One region of the Agromyces sp. P1_H4 genome, then DNA from elsewhere that is predicted to be linked to it. Evidence: predicted binding sites of a transcription regulator. Region 1 holds the regulator's gene; the other holds the start of a gene.
The links. Region 1 encodes LexA, which represses DNA repair genes until DNA is damaged. Its sites were predicted from a motif close to TCGAACANNTGTTCGA; they were not measured.
Positions count from the first base shown of each region.

Region 2: the regulator LexA is predicted to act here: its motif matches at 2,424-2,439, upstream of uvrA (excinuclease ABC subunit UvrA).

Region 1 is NZ_JBFUCL010000096.1:5,247-10,872, reverse strand. Features, by position in the region: gene hisB (imidazoleglycerol-phosphate dehydratase HisB) at 1-473, opposite strand, end outside; gene AC1DY2_RS08150 (histidinol-phosphate transaminase) at 483-1,637, opposite strand; gene AC1DY2_RS08145 (LysM peptidoglycan-binding domain-containing protein) at 1,684-2,064, opposite strand; gene lexA (transcriptional repressor LexA) at 2,330-3,007, shown strand; gene AC1DY2_RS08135 (alpha/beta fold hydrolase) at 3,038-3,805, opposite strand; gene metE (5-methyltetrahydropteroyltriglutamate--homocysteine S-methyltransferase) at 3,956-5,626, opposite strand, start outside.
Region 2 is NZ_JBFUCL010000005.1:4,499-10,281, forward strand. Features, by position in the region: gene uvrA (excinuclease ABC subunit UvrA) at 1-2,368, opposite strand, end outside; gene uvrB (excinuclease ABC subunit UvrB) at 2,492-4,558, opposite strand; gene coaE (dephospho-CoA kinase) at 4,619-5,230, opposite strand; gene rpsA (30S ribosomal protein S1) at 5,342-5,783, opposite strand, start outside.

The DNA of each region.
Region 1 (5,626 bases):
GTGAGGCCGGCGTTGAACGCGATGGCCTCGAAGACGTGGCGCACCATGGAACCCGTGAAGTGACCGCCGATGAGGTGGAACTCGAAGCCCGCGGGTTCGCCCGAGTGCACGAGGAATGGGCGTCCGGAGATGTCGACCACGGCCTGCGCGAGGGCCTCGTCGAGGGGCACGAGGGCGTCGCCATATCGCGAGATGCCGCGCTTGTCGCCGAGCGCCTCGCGGATGGCCTGCCCGAGCACGATGCCCACGTCTTCCACGGTGTGGTGCACGTCGATCTCGATGTCGCCGCGCGCCCGCACCGTGAGGTCGGTGAGCGAGTGCTTGGCGAATGCCGTGAGGAGGTGGTCGTAGAACGGCACCGAGGTCTCGATGTCGCTCACGCCCGTGCCGTCGAGGTTCACCGACAGGTCGATGCTGGACTCGCTCGTCTCGCGCTGCACGCGGGCGGTGCGCGGTGCGCCGGGAGTGGTCATGCCGTCATCCTATTCGGGGGCCGATGCGGGGTTCGCCGAGGAGGCCGTCGCGTGGGCCGGTGACGCTGCCGCACTCGCGGGCGAACCGGCCGGTGCGAAGTTCGCGATCGCCTCGAGGAACGCCGTCGTCTCGGCCTCGGTGCCGGCCGTCACGCGGAGGCATCCGGGGAGGCCGATCTCGCGGATGAGGATCCCCCGTTCGAGGAGCGCCTCGAACACCGCGTGCGGGTCGTCGACTCCGCCGAACAGCACGAAGTTCGCCCCGCTGCGGTAGGGGCGGAATCCGAGGCGGGCCAGCTCGGTGGCGATGCGCTCACGCTGCCCGCGGATCTCGTCGACCATCGCGAGCATCTCGCCGGAGTGCGCGAGGGCGCCGAGCGCCGCGGCCTGCGTGAGCGCCGAGAGGTGGTACGGGAGGCGCACGAGGCGCAGGGCATCGACGACGGCAGGGTCGGCGGCGAGGTAGCCGACCCGCGCGCCGGCGAACGCGAAGGCCTTGCTCATGGTGCGCGAGACGAGCAGCCTCGGCCGCCCCTCGAGCAGGGTCAGGGCGCTCGGCGTGCCGGGGTCGGCGAACTCGATGTACGCCTCGTCGACCACCACGATGCCTCGCGCGGCATCGGCCACCGCCGTGATCGTGTCGAGCGACAGCGGCGTGCCGGTCGGGTTGTTCGGCGCGCAGAGCAGCACGACGTCGGGGTCGTGCTCACGGATGGCCGCGACGGCGGTCTCTGGGCTGAGCTCGAAGTCGTCGTCGCGCCCTGCGGTGATCCATTGCGTGCCGGTGCCCGACGCGAGGAGGCCGTACATCGAGTAGGTGGGTGCGAATCCGAGCACCGAGCGGCCCGGGCCCCCGAACGCCTGCAGGATGTGCTGCAGCACCTCGTTCGACCCGTTGGCCGCCCAGATTCGGTCGACGTCGAGTCCATGGCCCAGGTAGTCCGCCAGCGCACGACGCAGCGCGGTGAACTCGCGGTCGGGATACCGGTTCAGGCTGAGGATCGCCGCGGCGACCCGCGCGACGATGTCGTGCGCCACGTCCTCGGGGATCGGATGCGTATTCTCGTTGACGTTCAGGGCGACGGGCACCGTCTTCTGCGGTGCGCCGTACGGCGTGCGGCCGCGGAGATCGTCGCGGATGGGCAGGTCGTCGAGGCTCGTCACCAGTCCATGCTAGCCACGCGGTGGCAGGCGCCACGGCCCCGTGACGTCACGGAACGACGGGAAGCGCGAGCCGCTGGCCCGGCTCGACGACCGCGTCGTCGAGGCCGTTGAGTCGCATGATCTCGTCGACGAGTTCACGCGGATCTCCCTGCGGCGCGAGGGACTCGGCAAGGGCCCACAGCGAGTCGCCCTGGCCGATCGTGACGTACTCGAACGACGTCGCTGCCCGTGCGGCACCCGAATCGGCCGCCGCGCCACCGGAACCGAGGACGGCGACCAGCGCCCAGACCACCAACGGGAGCGACGCCAGCCCCGTGAAGACCGCCCTTCCCCGACGGGTCAGGCGAAGCCGGGTGGCGGCCGGGGCCTCGATCGGCTGCGGGCGCACGGAAGTGCCGAGCCGGTTCGTTACGATCACTGCACTCATCTCACACCTCCTGATGAGTCGCATCCGGCCCTCGGCCGGGAGGGCCGGATGCGAAGCTCTGTTCCGAATATATCTTCGAATGTTCGAAGCTGCAAGCATCCACTCGTCGTGTGTGGTGCCGCCGAATTGCGCGACACACTCGAACGAATGTTTGCCGCACCGACATCTGCCGGATACAGTTTCGAATGTTCGAACACAGTCGATCAGACACCACCGACATCCGGCCGCGAGGTCGCAACGAGGGGCGGAGACGTTGAGCACCGACATCGACGGAACGCGCACGGCGGGCGGCCAACGCCGCCGCAAGAGCCTGAGCGCGAAGCAGGTCGCGATCCTCGAGGTCATCCAGCGTTCCGTGTCGAGCCGTGGATATCCGCCGAGCATGCGCGAGATCGGTGATGCGGTGGGACTCTCCTCACTGTCGAGCGTGACGCACCAGCTCAACCAGCTCGAGCTCGCCGGCTACCTCCGGCGCGACCCCAACCGTCCCCGAGCCCTCGAGGTGCTCATCGAGCTGCCCGGGGCGCCAGGACGCAACGCCTCGGCGGGCGAGCCCGTGCAGGTGGGCGACGCCGCCATGGTTCCCCTGGTGGGGCGCATCGCCGCCGGCATCCCCATCACCGCCGAGCAGCAGATCGACGAGGTGTTCCCCCTCCCCCGTCAGCTCGTCGGCAAGGGCGACCTCTTCATCCTCAAGGTCGTCGGCGACTCCATGATCGATGCGGCGATCTGCGACGGCGACTGGGTCGTGGTGCGATCGCAGCGCACCGCGGAGAACGGCGAGATCGTGGCGGCCATGCTCGACGGCGAGGCGACCGTCAAGGTCTTCCGGCAGCGCGACGGCCACACGTGGCTGCTCCCCCGCAACACCGCGTTCGAGCCCATCCTCGGCGACCAGGCCGAGGTCCTCGGCAAGGTCGTCGCCGTGCTCCGCGCGGTCTGACCAGGGTTCGGCAGACCCTGCAGCTCTCGGTCAGGCGGCCGTGAGCACTCGGCGCGTCGCGGCCTTGGTGGCCGGTGCACCGAGCCCGTGCAGCCACCCGACCACGGTGTCCATGAAGCCTGCGTGGTCGTCGCGGAACACGGTGTGACCGGTTCCCCTCACGGTCGCGACGGTCATCCCCCGGCTCCGCATCTGCGCGGCGACGCGCTCGGTGATCAGGAGGCTCTTCTCGGCGAGCACGACCAGGCTGGGCGCCACCAGCCGGGCGGGCGGCACGAGCGGCCTCGTGTCGAGGAATCCGAGGATGGTCCGCTTGTCCCAGTCGCGAAGCGTCGCGACCTCGATGTCGACGTCGACCGCGCTCCAGCGGGGGTTCATGCGCACGAGTGCCGACCGCCGGGGCCGCGGGGCCATGGCGAAGAACGCCTTGAACGCCCAGCCCTTGACGCCGGTGGGGAACGAGAACGCCGGGTCGATGTAGATGGCCGCCCGGGGCGCCAGGCGGTCGGCGACGAGGCTCGCGACGAGGCCGCCGAGCGAGTGGCCCATTACCACGTCGGGCGCCCGGTCGAGCATCGGCTCGAGCGTCTCCACGACGTCGTGCGCCCAGGCCGCCGGCGAGTATCGACGCGCCCGGGGACTGCGACCGTGCCCGGCGAGGTCGACCGCGAGCACCCGATATCCGTGCGCGTGGAGCTCTGCCGTCACCCGGTGCCAGGCCCGTGAATCGGACATGATCCCGTGGATCAGCACGGCGGTCTTGGCACCATCGCCGGATTCGTGCACTGCGAGTCGCATGACGTCGACCGTACGGGTCGCACCTGTGGGCTGCCCGGGCGGCACATGGGGATCCCCCGAGTGCGACGACGCGCCGTGCGACGTCGCGCTGAACGACGACGYCGGTCGGATGCCGCGAGCTCGCGACATCCGACCGGCGTGCGTTTCGCCCTACTTCGCGAGCGCGGGCTGGGGCAGCTCGGCGCGCACGGCGCGGGTCGCCTGGATGATGTGCTCAAGCGACGCCACGGTCTCGTCGTAGCCGCGGGTCTTGAGCCCGCAGTCGGGGTTGACCCACAGCTTGGAGGCCGGGATCTCCGCGACCGCCCGCTCGAGGAGCGACTGCACCTCGGCGGCGCTCGGCACGCGCGGCGAGTGGATGTCGTAGACGCCCGGGCCGATGCCGTGGTCGAAGCCGCTCGTCGACAGGTCGTCGACGACCTCCATGCGGCTGCGGGCGGCCTCGATCGAGGTCACGTCGGCGTCGAGGTTGCGGATCGCGTCGATGACCACGCCGAACTCCGAGTAGCAGAGGTGCGTGTGCACCTGCGTCGCCGCAGCGGCGCCGCCCGTCGCGAGCCGGAACGAGCCGACCGACCAGTCGAGGTAGGCGGGCTGGTCGGCGAGCTTCAGCGGGAGCAGTTCGCGCAGCGCCGGCTCGTCGACCTGGATGACCCGGATGCCGGCCTRCTCGAGATCGCCGATCTCGTCGCGCAGCGCCAGCGCGATCTGGCGCGCGGTGTCGCCGAGCGGCTGGTCGTCGCGCACGAACGACCACGCGAGGATCGTCACCGGACCGGTGAGCATGCCCTTGACCGGCTTCTCGGTGAGCGACTGGGCGTACGTCGACCACTCCACCGTCATCGGCGCCGGACGGGAGACGTCGCCCCACAGGATCGACGGGCGCGTACAGCGCGATCCGTAGGACTGCACCCAACCGTGCTGCGTGACCGCGAACCCGTCGAGGAGCTCGGCGAAGTACTGCACCATGTCGTTGCGCTCGGGCTCGCCGTGCACGAGCACGTCGAGACCCAGTTCCTCCTGCAGGCGGATGACGCGTTCGATCTCCTCGCGCATGAGCCCGCGGTACTCGGCATCTGTCAACTCGCCCTTCAGCAGGCGTGCGCGCGCACGACGGATGTCGGCCGTCTGCGGGAACGATCCGATGGTCGTGGTGGGCAGCTCGGGCAGGTCGAGCGACTCCTGGGCGGCGACCCGCTCGTCGTACTCGTCACGGGCGAAGTCGCGATCGGCGAGGCCGGCCAGTCGTGCACGCACCGAGGGCACGCGCACCCCGGGCGCACCGGCACGGTCGGCGAGGGCCGCGGATGCCGCGTCGAGCTCGCTCGCGATGGCGTCGCGTCCCTCGGCGAGCCCCCGTGCCAACGTCGCGACCTGGGCGACCTTCTGGTCGGCGAACGCGAGCCAGCTCACGAGGCGCGGGTCGAGCTCGGACTCGTCCTCGACGTCGTGCGGCACGTGCAGCAGCGAGGTGGAGGTCGAGACGGCCACGTCGCCCGAGAAGGAGCGGAGCGCGTCGGCCCGCTCGAACGCGTGCGCGAGGTCGCCCCGCCAGATGTTGTGGCCGTCGACCACGCCCGCGACGAGGGTCTTCGACGCCAGCGACTCCTCGGTCGCCGGGTCGAGCTGCTCGGGCGCGGTGCCGCGCACGAGGTCAAGTGAGATGGCCTCGACGGGCGCGGCCGCCAGCGCGGGAAGCGCGTCGCCGAGCGCGCCGTAGGGCGCAGCCACGAAGATCGACGGGCGCTGCTCGGTGGAGCCCAGCGCGTCGTAGGCCTGGCCGATCGCCTCGAGGATCCGGTCGCGCGACTCGTCGATGCT
Region 2 (5,783 bases), on a different contig from region 1:
CCTGCAGCGTTTCGCGGTTGTACCGCTGGCCGCCGCAGACCTCGCACGCGACGTACACGTCGGGCAGGAAGTTCATCTCGATCTTGATGGTGCCGTCGCCCGAGCAGGCCTCGCAGCGGCCGCCCTTGACGTTGAAGCTGAAGCGCCCGGGCAGGTACCCGCGCGCCTTCGCCTCGGTGGTCTCGGAGAACAGGGTGCGGATGCGGTCGAACACACCGGTGTAGGTCGCCGGGTTCGAGCGCGGCGTGCGCCCGATCGGTGCCTGGTCGACGTGCACGACCTTGTCGAGCTGGTCGATGCCCGTCACTCGCCGATGCTTGCCCGGGACCTTGCGTGCCCCGTTGAGCCGGTTGGCGAGCACCCGGTAGAGGATGTCGTTGACCAGCGACGACTTGCCCGAGCCGCTGACGCCGGTGACCGCGGTGAAGGTGCCCAGCGGGAACTCGACGTCGACGCCGCGGAGGTTGTTGGCCTCGGCCCCCTGCACGCCGATCATGCGGGCCGGGTCGATCGGTCGGCGACGGGCGGGAATGGCGATCTCCTTGCGCCCCGACAGGTAGTCACCGGTGAGCGACCGCGTGTTCTTCAGGAGGTCGTCGTAGCTGCCGGAATGCACGACCGTGCCGCCGTTCACGCCGGCGCCCGGGCCGATGTCGACGATCCAGTCGGCGGTGCGGATCGTGTCCTCGTCGTGCTCCACCACGATCAGGGTGTTCCCGAGGTCGCGAAGTGCGACCAAGGTGTCGATGAGTCGGCGGTTGTCGCGCTGGTGCAGGCCGATGCTCGGCTCGTCGAGCACGTAGAGCACGCCGGTGAGGCCGGAGCCGATCTGGGTGGCAAGCCGGATGCGCTGGGCCTCGCCGCCCGACAGCGTCGCGGCGGCGCGGGCCAGGTCGAGGTAGCTGAGTCCGACCCGGATGAGGAAGTCGAGTCGGAGCTTGATCTCGCGCAGGACCTGCGCGGCGATCGCCTGCTCGCGATCGGTGAGCTCGAGGCGATCCATGAACGACCTGGCCTCGGTGAGGCTCAGCAGGCCCACGTCGGCGATGCTGTGTTCGTGGACGAGCACCGACAGCACCTCGGGCTTCAGCCGCTTGCCATCGCAGACTGGGCACGGAACCTCGCGGAGGTACTCGGACCAGCGCGCGCGCTGCACGTCGGTCTCGGCCTGGAGATACTGCCGCTCGATGTAGGGAACGACCCCCTCGAAGCCCGACGAGTAGCTCATCTCACGGCCGTACCGGTTGCGCCAACGCACCTTGACCTCGAAGTTGTCTCCGCGCAGCACCGCCTGGCGCGCGTCGTCGGCCAACTCCTCCCACGGGGTGCGGAGCGAGAAGCCGAGATCGCGGGCCAGGCCGTCGAGGAGCTTCTCGTAGTAGTTGTAGAGGCTCTTCCCCTGCGAGGTCCACGGCAGGATGACGCCCTCGGCGATGCTCAGCGACGGGTCGCCGAGCAGCAGCTCCTCGTCGACCGACATCCTGGTGCCGAGGCCGGAGCACTCGGGGCATGCGCCGAACGGCGCGTTGAACGAGAACGTGCGCGGCTCGATCTCGGTGAGCTGGATGGGGTGCTGGTTGGGGCACGACAGCTTCTCGGAGAAGGTCGCCCACGCGGCGGGCCCGGTCTCGTCGACGTAGTTCACCTGCACCAGGCCATCGGTGAGTCGCAGTGCCGTCTCGAGCGAGTCGGTGAGCCGGCCGAGGACGTCGGGACCGGCGACCAGCCGGTCGATCACGACGGAGATGTCGTGCTTGACCTGCTTCTTGAGCACGGGCGGCTCATCGAGGCGGATGACCTCGCCGTCGACCACGGCGCGCGAGTATCCGCCGGCGGCGAGTTCGCGGAAGAGGTCGACGAACTCCCCCTTCTTCTTCGAGACCACCGGGCTCAGGATCTGGTAGCGGGTGCCCTCGGGCAGCTCCATCAGCTGGTCGGCGATCTGCTGCACGGTCTGCCGCTGGATGGGCTCACCGCAGACGGGACAGTGCGGCACGCCGATGCGCGCCCAGAGCAGGCGCATGTAGTCGTAGATCTCGGTGATCGTGCCGACGGTCGAGCGCGGGTTGCGGTTGGTCGACTTCTGATCGATCGACACGGCGGGGCTCAGGCCCTCGATGAAGTCGACGTCGGGCCGGTCGACCTGGCCGAGGAACTGCCGCGCGTACGCGGAGAGCGACTCGACGTAGCGGCGCTGGCCCTCGGCGAAGATCGTGTCGAACGCCAGGGACGACTTGCCGGAGCCCGAGAGACCCGTGAAGACGACCATCGCATCACGCGGGATCTCGACGTCGACGTTGTGCAGGTTGTGCACGCGGGCACCGCGGACACTCAGCTGCGAATGGGCATCGAGACGTGAAACTGGCACCCTACGAGTCTAGGGAGACCCACTGACACGGAGTCCCGCGTTGATCGTGCTCTCAGCGAACATACGTTCGATTCGGGTCCCCACCGAGGCGAACGAAGCGGCAGGTGCTCGTGCTTCCGCGGTTCAGCCGAGGTGGCCCGCCTTCTCCATCTGCCGCAGCTCGCGCTTGAGGTCGGACACCTCGTCGCGAAGCCGTGCTGCCAGCTCGAACTTCAACTCGCCGGCTGCTTCGAGCATCTGCTCGTTGAGGTCGCGGATGAGCTCCTCGAGATCGTTGGCCCCTTCGGCGGCGATGCCCTCCCGCCGCAGGTTGGGCACCGGCGACTTCTTGCGGGCGTCGCGGCCCGCGAGCAGCGCGGCCGTGTCGGCCTCTTCGCGCGCCAGCACCTCGGTGATGTCGGCGATGCGCTTTCGCAACGGCTGCGGGTCGATGCCGTTCGCCCTGTTGTACTCGAGCTGTCGGTCGCGGCGACGCGTGGTCTCGTCGATGGCCGCAGCCATCGAGTCGGTCAGCACGTCGGCGTACATGTGCACCTCGCCCGAGACATTGCGCGCCGCACGGCCGATCGTCTGGATGAGCGAGGTCGACGACCGGAGGAACCCCTCTTTGTCGGCGTCGAGGATGGCGACGAGCGACACCTCGGGCAGGTCGAGGCCCTCGCGGAGCAGGTTGATGCCCACCAGCACGTCGTAGACGCCGGCGCGCAGCTCGGTGAGGAGCTCGACGCGACGCAGCGTGTCGACGTCGGAGTGCAGGTACCGCACTCGCACGCCGGCCTCGGTGAGGAAGTCGGTGAGCTCCTCGGCCATGCGCTTCGTGAGCGTCGTGACGAGCACGCGCTCGTCTCGCTCGGCGCGGAGCCGGATCTCCTCGAGGAGATCGTCGATCTGCCCCTTCGACGGCTTCACCACGATCTGCGGATCGACCAAGCCGGTCGGCCGGATGATCTGCTCCACCACGCCGTCGGCGATGCCCATCTCGTAGCGGCCGGGCGTCGCCGACAGGTACACGGTCTGGCCGACCCGCGCCTTGAACTCGTCCCACTTCAGCGGGCGGTTGTCGAGGGCGCTGGGCAGCCGGAAGCCGTGCTCGACCAGCGTGCGCTTGCGCGACGAATCGCCCTCGAACATCGCGCCGATCTGCGGGACGGTGGCGTGGGATTCATCGATCACGACGAGGAAGTCGTCGGCGAAGTAATCGAGGAGGCAGTGCGGCGCCTCGCCGGGTGCTCGGCCGTCGATGTGGCGGGAGTAGTTCTCGATGCCGGAGCAGAACCCGATCTGCTCCATCATCTCGAGGTCGAACGTGGTGCGCATGCGCAGCCGCTGTGCCTCGAGCAGCTTGCCCTCGCGCTCGAGCTCGGCCAGCCGCTCCTCGAGCTCGAGGCGGATCGTGCCGATCGCGCGCTGCATGACATCGGTGCTCGCGACGTAGTGCGAGCCGGGGAAGACCGGCACGGCGTCGAGCTTCTCGACGACCTGGCCGGTGAGCGGATGCAGGTGGTAGAGCGCCTCGATCTCGTCGCCGAACATCTCGATGCGGATCGCGAGCTCCTCGTAGATCGGGATGATCTCGATGGTGTCGCCGCGCACGCGGAAGTTGCCGCGCGAGAAGTCGACGTCGTTGCGCTGGTACTGCATCGAGACGAACTTGCGGATCAGCCAGTCGCGGTCGACGCGCTGCCCGACCTGGAGCGGCATCATCGCCTTCAGGTACTCCTCGGGGGTGCCCAAGCCGTAGATGCACGACACCGTGGACACCACCACCACGTCGCGCCGGCTGAGCAGCGAGTTCGTCGTGGAGTGCCGGAGCCGCTCGACCTCGGCGTTGATCGACGAGTCCTTCTCGATGAAGGTGTCGGTCTGCGGGACGTAGGCCTCGGGCTGGTAGTAGTCGTAGTAGGAGACGAAGTACTCGACCGCGTTGTTCGGCATGAGCTCTCGGAACTCGGTGGCGAGCTGGGCCGCCAGCGTCTTGTTGTGCGCGAGCACGAGCGTCGGCCGCTGGACCTGCTCGATGAGCCACGCCGTGGTCGCCGACTTGCCGGTGCCCGTCGCGCCGAGCAGCACCACATCGGTCTCGCCGGCGTTGATGCGGCCCGCGAGTTCGGCGATCGCCGTGGGCTGATCACCGCTCGGCCGGTAGTCGCTCACGACCTCGAAGGGACGGACGGATCGTGTGGCCTGCATGCCTTCAAGTCTAGGTTCGGCCGCCGACACTCCGGCCGGAGTCAGCTCCGCGCGAACAGGCTAGGCCGACGCGCGCTCGGCCCTGATGCGGTTCCAGAGGGCGTCGGTCTGGCTCATCGTGTGCGCCATCGAGCCGTCGGTGTCGATGACGACGTCGGCGATCGCCAGCCGCGAGGTGTTGTCGACCTGGGCGTCGACTCGGGCCTGTGCCTGGAGCGGGTCGAACCCGCGCTGCTCGACGAGCCGCTCGACCTGCGTCTTGCGCGGGGCGTTCGTCACGACGATGAGATCGAACGGATGGTCGACGGCCGCCTCGACGAGGAGCGGGACGTCGTAGACGACGACCGCTTCGGGGTCTTCCTGCGCGGCCCGTTCGATGAGCTTGGCCGAGAGCTCCCGAACGGCGGGATGGACGATGGCGTTGAGCTTCGCGCGCGCCGCCTCATCGGCGAAGACCAGCTCGCCGAGCTTCGCCCGGTCGAGCGTGCCGTCGGAGCGGAGCACGCCGGGACCGAACTCGTCGACGATCGCCGCGAGCGCCGGCTTGCCCGGTGCGACGACCCGCCGCGCCAGGTCGTCGGCGTCGATGTGCACCGCCCCGTGCTCCACGAGGCGACGCGCGACCGTGGACTTGCCTGAGGCGATTCCGCCAGTGAGACCGATCAGATACACGCCGACCACTCTATCCGGGTCGAACGCGCCTCTCTCCCGGTCGAACACGACGCCCGGGAGACGCGGAAAGGCCGGCCCCGAGGGACCGGCCTTCCGTATCGCGAAACGCGACTAGTTGTTGCTCGAGAGCTTCTCGCGCAGCGCCGCGAGCGACGCGTCGTCGGCGAGGGTGCCCGCGCCGGCCGAGTCGCTCGAGAACGATGCGGCACCCGAGGTGAACGAGTCGTCGGCCACGGCAGCAGCGTTCGCCGCGGCGACCTGCTTCTTGTGGGCCTCCCAGCGAGCCTGGGCGGCAGCGTAGTCCTGCTCCCACTTCTCGCGCTGGGCCTCGAAGCCCTCGCGCCACTCGTTGGTCTCGGGGTCGAAGCCCTCGGGGTACTTGTAGTTGCCCTGCTCGTCGTACTCCGTGAGCATGCCGTAGAGCGCCGGGTCGAACTCGGTGCCCTCGGGGTCGACGCCCTCGTTCGCCTGCTTCAGCGAGAGCGAGATGCGGCGACGCTCGAGGTCGATGTCGATGACCTTGACGAAGACCTCTTCGCCGACCGACACGACC